DNA from 2 places in the Variovorax trehalosi genome. Region 2 is predicted to be linked to the other one. Evidence: riboswitches for the same ligand, from Rfam matches in the RefSeq annotation. Region 2 holds a riboswitch; the other holds the start of a gene.

Region 1 (3,405 bases), on a different contig from region 2:
CCCGCCCTCTGGCGCGTCCCCTTCTTCTTCATCGCGATCCTCTCGCAGGTCGTCCGCAGACAGCGCCCGTGCATTGACCCCTTCGATGGCCACCACGCGCTCGTCGTCGCGCAACTTCGCATGCAACTGCCCGTGGCCGACGTCGACGCCCACCACCTTCGTCGCACCGCGTTGCAGCAGGCAATCGGTGAAGCCGCCGGTCGACTGGCCCACATCGAGGCACAGCTTGCCCGCAGGATCGATACCGCTCACAGCCAGCGCGCCTTCGAGCTTGAGCCCGCCCCGCGACACGTAGCGCGCCTCGGCTGCATCGTCGAGCTCGAGCTCGGCGGAGTCGGGCACTTCGTCCTTGTTCTTGACGACCGAGCGCCATGCGTCGCTCGTGCCCGCATCGCGCCAGCGCATGCCGCCGGCAATGAGCCGCACGGCCTGCGAACGCGAGGCGGCGAGGCCGCGTTCCACCAGCAATTGATCGGCGCGCATGAACCCGATCAGTAGCGGTACGTGTCCGGCTTGTACGGGCCGTTCTTGCTAACGCCGATGTAGGCAGCTTGCGCGTCGGTCAGCTCGGTCAGCATCGCGCCGACCTTCTTCAGGTGCAGGCGCGCGACCTTCTCGTCCAGGTGCTTGGGCAGCACGTAGACCTTGCCGGCCTGGTACGCATCGGGCTTGGTGAACAGTTCGATCTGCGCGATGGTCTGGTTCGCGAACGACGACGACATCACGAAGCTCGGGTGGCCCGTGCCGCAGCCCAGGTTCACCAGGCGGCCCTTGGCCAGCAGGATGATCTTCTTGCCATCCGGGAAGGTGATGTGGTCGACCTGCGGCTTGATCTCTTCCCACTCGTACTTCTCGATCGACGCGACGTCGATCTCGTTGTCGAAGTGGCCGATGTTGCAGACGATGGCCTGGTCCTTCATCTTGGCCATCGTGTCGTGCGTGATGACGTCCTTGTTGCCCGTGGTCGTCACGAAGATGTCGGCCTTGTCGGCGGCGTATTCCATCGTCACGACCTTGTAGCCTTCCATCGCGGCCTGCAGGGCGTTGATGGGGTCGATTTCAGTGACCCACACCTGCGCCGACAGTGCGCGCAGCGCCTGGGCGGAGCCCTTGCCCACGTCGCCGTAGCCGGCCACGCAGGCCACCTTGCCGGCGATCATCACGTCGGTCGCGCGCTTGATGCCGTCGACCAGCGATTCGCGGCAGCCGTACAGGTTGTCGAACTTGCTCTTGGTGACCGAGTCGTTCACGTTGATGGCGCGGAACAGCAGCGTGCCCTTGGCACTCATCTCGTTCAGGCGGTGCACGCCGGTGGTCGTCTCTTCGGTCACGCCGATGATCTCGGCGGACTTGCGGGTGTACCAGGTCGAATCGACAGCCAGCTTGGCCTTGATCGCCGCAAAGAGGATGCGTTCTTCTTCACTGCCCGGATTGGCCAGCAAGCTCTGGTCCTTTTCGGCGCGCTGGCCCAGGTGCATCAGCAGCGTGGCGTCGCCGCCGTCGTCCAGGATCATGTTCGGGCCTTCGCCCTTCGAGTCCTTGGGACCGAAGTCGAAGATCGCGTGGGTGTAGTCCCAGTAGTCTTTGAGCGACTCGCCCTTGATCGCGAACACCGGCGTGCCCGAAGCGGCAATCGCTGCAGCGGCGTGGTCCTGCGTCGAGAAGATGTTGCACGAGGCCCAGCGCACGGTCGCGCCCAGGGCTTGCAGCGTCTCGATCAGCACGGCCGTTTGAATGGTCATGTGCAGCGAGCCCGTGATGCGCGCGCCCTTGAGCGGCTGCGCCTTCGAGAACTCTTCACGGATGGCCATCAGGCCGGGCATTTCGGTTTCCGCAATGCGGATTTCCTTACGACCCCAGGCGGCGAGGGACAGATCGGCAATCGCCTGGTCGGCGGTCGAAACGGGGGTGGGCTTGAGAACGGCGCTCATGAGAACTCCAAAACTGGTTTGAAAGATGCCACTGCGTACGGGGTCTGACGGAAAAGGGACTCACCGCGAGAACAGCGGGTGAGCGTGGTTGCGATGTGGTCCGAGCCTCACGCCTTGATGGCGCTGCAACGCTCCTCGGAACGGCGGATTGTAGACGGGGTGCCAGGCCGAGCCAACCGCTGGGGTATCCCGCATGACGGGAAGCGCGTTTCGTTTTCGAGGCGTACATTGATCCGCACTCCAACACCAAGACCCCTCCCATGCTCTCCAGAATCTCCTCGACCCTGCTGGCCTCGGCCGCCCTTCTTGCCGGCGCGGCCGCGCCGGTCGCCGCTTCGGCACAAGCCCCTTCCGAACAAGTCCGCATCCGCGGCACCATCGTCCGCGTCGACGCCAAGACACTCGTCGTGCAGGACCGCGGCGGCGAAGTCGTCAGCCTCGCGCGGCCGGCCGACATGCAGCTGGCGGAGGTCTACCGCATCAAGCTCGCCGACATCAAGAAAGGCAGCTTCATCGGCACCGCCGCCATACCGCAGGCCGACGGCACGCAGAAGGCGCTCGAAGTCGTGGTGTTCCCCGAGGCCGCGCGCGGCACCGGCGAAGGCCACCGGCCGTGGGACCTGCTGCCGGAGAGCACCATGACCAACGCCACCGTCGCCGACCTGGCCGCGGCGCCGAAGTCGGTGCGCGGCGGGCAGCAATTGCGCCTGACCTACAAGGGCGGCGAGAAGACCGTCATCGTGCCGCCCGACGTGCCAGTCGTGACCTTCCGCCCCGGCACCGAGGCGCTGCTGGTGCCCGGCGCCAAGGTGCTGGTCAATGCACAGGAAAAGAACGGCACGCCGACGGCGCTGCGCGTCACGGCCGGGCGCAACGGCTTCGCGCCGCCGATGTAAGCGATGTAAGGCAAGTCACCCAAGGGAAATCCCGCAGGCAAATTTGTCGCTGCGGGGACCGCGGGCGTGCCGGTGCGGCGTATCGTGGCGAGGGACTTTTGCCGTCCGGCCGGTCCTTGTTTGCCATTCACCCGTTCACCCGACACAGGAGATACCGCACCATGGCCACTGCCAAGAAAGCCGCCGCCAAGAAGACCACTGCCAGCAGTAGCAGCAGCGCCAAGACGGCCGCTCCCAGCGCCGCCGACATGCTCAATCCGCTGAAGAATCTCAAGGGCATGACCGATCGCCTGCAGGAACTCAACCTGACCGGCGGCGCGGGCAAGCTGCTCGAGAGCGGCCGCAAGGACCTGCAGGCGCTGATGCAGGCCAATGAAAAGTCCTACCAGGGCCTGCAGACCGTGGTGCAGCGGCAGACCGAGATGATCAAGAGCGCCATCACCGAATGGCAGACGGCCGCCAAGGAAATGCCCGGCAAGGACGCCAAGGCCAACCTGGCCAAGCTCGACGAGCTCGGCCGCCAGTCGTTCCAGCGCGCCATCGACGACATCAAGGAGCTGGCCAACCTCGCGGCCAAG
Region 2 (3,405 bases):
CTCGTAGCCGTAGGCGGCGCTGCGTTCGGCAAAACGCTCCTGGGCGCTGGCGCCGCGCGCGTTCATGGCGTCGGTCTGGCGCTGCACGTCGACCTGCGCGGTGAAGGCGCGCCGCTGCTCGCGCTGCTCCGGCGTGAGCAGGGCCTCCTCGCTGCGCTTGGCGGCGGCCTCGCGCTCTTCGGGCGTGAGGTTGGCATCGCGGGCGAGCGCCATCTTGTCGGCCATGAGAGCGTCCTGGCGGATCTCGTCGCCGAAGAGACCTTCGATTTCCTCGGGCGCAAAGTACCTGCGCCGCACTTCGGCGCGCGCCTCGATGGTCTTGCGCAGCGAGGCGGGGTCGCCGGCGTCGGGCGGCGGCAGGGTCTGCATGGCTTCCTGCATGTCGATGTAGCGCTCGAGCAGGCCCATCGCGCGCGCGACCAGCTCGGCCGGCAGGCGCTTGGCGAGCAGGCCGGGAGCCATCGCCATGAAGGCGGCCTTGCCGGTGGCCTGCGCTTCGGCAAGTGCGCTCTCGAAGATGAGGATCAGCGACGGGTTCAGCATCGCGTCGGGGGCGGGGCGGGCGTCGCCGATGGGTTGTGCCGTTGCCGGCACCGCACCGCCGGGGGCGGTGCCGGCGGAAGTCGACACCACCGGCTCCGGGACGTCGGCCGGAGGCAGCCCGTCCACCAGCCACCATCCGGCGAGGATGGCGAGCACCGCGGCGCCCGCCATCGCACCGAGCTGCAGCGGTCTCGCCTTTTTCACAGCAGGACGCGTCGCATCGTCAGAGGCCCGCGCTCTTCAACCGGGCGGCCTGCTCCTGGTAGAGCTGCATCGGCTTCTTCTCGAACAGTGTCCACAGCCCGATGTAGGTCAGGCCGAAGAGCTGGTTGACCTCGTCCAGGTGGTTCTGGCGGTAGTCGCCCAGGTGCGTGCCCAGGCGTGTGGAGCACACGGCCAGCAGGCCGTCGTTGGTCTCGCTCCCGAACGCGACGAGGCTCAGCCCGCCCATGGCCACGTCGCTCGCATCGAACGCGTTGGTGAGCGGCTGCACGCCGGACCACGAGTAGTAGCGCACGCCGTTCGCCTCGGCCGGTCCGCTCTTCACGTCGCACGAGGAACCCGGGGCCGGGCGGCCTTGGGGAAACTTCTTGTCGAAGGCCGCGCCGCCCACGGTGGTGAGCGAATTCAGCGCGTTCAGCGGCACTTCGGGCAGCTGGCTCGGGTCCTTGCCGGAGATGGCGCCCAGCAGGAGCATCGCGAGCCGCAGTGTCTCCGCGACCACCGCCTCGGAGACGCTGCCCTCGGGAATCTTGCGCAAGAGGTCCGCCACCTTCGATCCGCCGTTGGCTCCACCCACGGACGTGACCGAGGCGACCAGCCCGGGTTCCACCGCCGCCACGTAGCGCGCGGTGGGCGCGCCCTGCGAATGGCCGATGAGGTTGAACTTGAGCGACGGGTTGCCCGAGAGCGCTCGCAGGTTCTTCAGCTCCTGGATCAGCTGCTCGCCACGGATCTCCGAGCTGTTGGCGCCCGAGACCTGGGCCACGTACACCTTCGCGCCCGCGCCGGCCAGGCTTTCGGGGATGCGATAGAAGTAGTCGATGCCCAGCACGTTGTCGAAGCCGAAGAGGCCGTGCACCAGCACGATCGGGTTCTTGGTCTTCGCTTCGCTGGATGTCACCCGGGCCTGGACCTGCGTGGGGGTGTCGGTGATGGCCGCCTGGCTCAGGGTTGTCGTCCCCACCAGGCCGAGAAGCAATGCGGCGCAGACCGGGCGGGCGGCGAGGCGCAGCAGCCTCGAATTCCTCTTTCTTGGCATATGTTCATTCCTTTGTTTTCAAATAAAAACACGAACGTTCGTTCTTCGACGAATTGCGCGCCCGCATTCTGTGGGGGGTGCCTGTGGGGCCTGACTAGGGCTTTCCCGCGGGCTCAGAAGGCATGAGTGCATCCGGCGTGCCCGAGCAGCCCGCCCCCGTGCGGCCAATCAAGGCGCAAAGCGCAGCCATAGCTCGGGCTATGGCGAGTATTTGCAACGCCGAGTGGGCGCGCGGGGGCGGGATGAGCGGGCATGCCGGATGCACTTACGCCTTCTCAGGCGAACGCCCTTAAAATGCATCCCCTCCCAAGGAGCGTTGCAGCGGTCCGCCCGGCGGGCCGTCAGGCTTGGGATCTCAAAACGACGCTCGCCTGTCCGTTCCTTTCGCAGGTGAGCCCATGGCGCAGACCCCACAGATTTCCGTTCCCCCCATGAAGTTGTCCGGCCTCGAGCCGGTCGCCATCGGCGAGGGCACGCTGTTCGTCAACATCGGCGAACGCACCAACGTCACCGGTTCCAAGGCCTTCGCGCGGATGATCCTGAACGGCCAGTTCGAAGAAGCCCTGGCCGTTGCGCGCCAGCAGGTCGAGAACGGCGCCCAGGTGATCGACATCAACATGGACGAGGCCATGCTCGACAGCAAGGTCGCGATGGTCCGGTTCCTGAACCTCATTGCCAGCGAGCCCGACATCGCGCGCGTGCCGGTGATGGTCGACAGCTCCAAGTGGGACGTGATCGAAGCGGGCCTGCGCTGCATCCAGGGCAAGGGCATCGTCAACTCCATCTCCATGAAGGAGGGCGTGGACAAGTTCAAGCACGAGGCCAAGCTGGTCAAGCGCTACGGCGCCGCCGCCGTGGTCATGGCCTTCGACGAGAAGGGCCAGGCCGACACCTACGCGCGCAAGGTCGAGATCTGCGAGCGCGCCTACCGGATCCTGGTGGACGAGGTGGGATTTCCGCCCGAGGACATCATCTTCGACCCGAACATCTTCGCCATCGCCACAGGCATCGAGGAGCACGACAACTACGCGGTCGACTTCATCAACGCGGTGCGCTGGATCAAGGAGAACCTGCCGGGTGCCAAGGTGTCGGGCGGCGTGAGCAACGTGAGCTTCAGCTTCCGCGGCAACGATCCGATGCGCGAAGCCATCCACACCGTGTTCCTGTACCACGCGATCAAGGCGGGCATGGACATGGGCATCGTCAACGCCGGCATGGTGGGCGTGTACGACGACCTGGAGCCCACGCTGCGCGAGCGCGTGGAAGACGTGGTGCTCAATCGCCGCCCCGACGCCGGCGAGCGCCTTGTCGAGATCGCCGAGACCGCCAAGAGCGGCGCCAAGGACGAGAGCAAGCGCCTCGAATGGCGCGGCACGCCCGAGCAGCCGGTGCACGTCAACCAGCGTCTCTCGCACGCGATGGTGCACGGCATCACCGACTTCATCGTGGAAGACACCGAAGAGGCCTACCAGCAGATCCTGGCGACGGGCGGCCGCCCGCTGCACGTGATTGAAGGGCCGCTCATGGACGGCATGAACATCGTGGGCGACCTGTTCGGCGCCGGCAAGATGTTCCTGCCGCAGGTGGTGAAGTCGGCGCGC

What was found. Region 2 has a riboswitch for S-adenosylhomocysteine ahead of metH (methionine synthase). Riboswitches for the same ligand answer to the same signal wherever they lie in the genome.
Region 1: it holds a riboswitch for S-adenosylhomocysteine, as region 2 does, so the genes downstream of both, ahcY (adenosylhomocysteinase) here and metH (methionine synthase) in region 2, are expected to answer to the same signal.

The regions. Positions count from the first base shown of each region.
Region 1 is NZ_JBPJZG010000009.1:128,070-131,474, reverse strand. It holds gene ACSFA7_RS28485 (TlyA family RNA methyltransferase) at 1-483, opposite strand, end outside; gene ahcY (adenosylhomocysteinase) at 492-1,931, opposite strand; S-adenosyl-L-homocysteine riboswitch at 2,005-2,074, opposite strand; gene ACSFA7_RS28475 (hypothetical protein) at 2,192-2,827, shown strand; gene phaP (TIGR01841 family phasin) at 2,989-3,405, shown strand, end outside.
Region 2 is NZ_JBPJZG010000004.1:30,566-33,970, forward strand. It holds gene ACSFA7_RS15800 (lipase secretion chaperone) at 1-747, opposite strand, end outside; gene ACSFA7_RS15805 (lipase family alpha/beta hydrolase) at 767-1,804, opposite strand; S-adenosyl-L-homocysteine riboswitch at 2,107-2,180, shown strand; gene metH (methionine synthase) at 2,236-3,405, shown strand, end outside.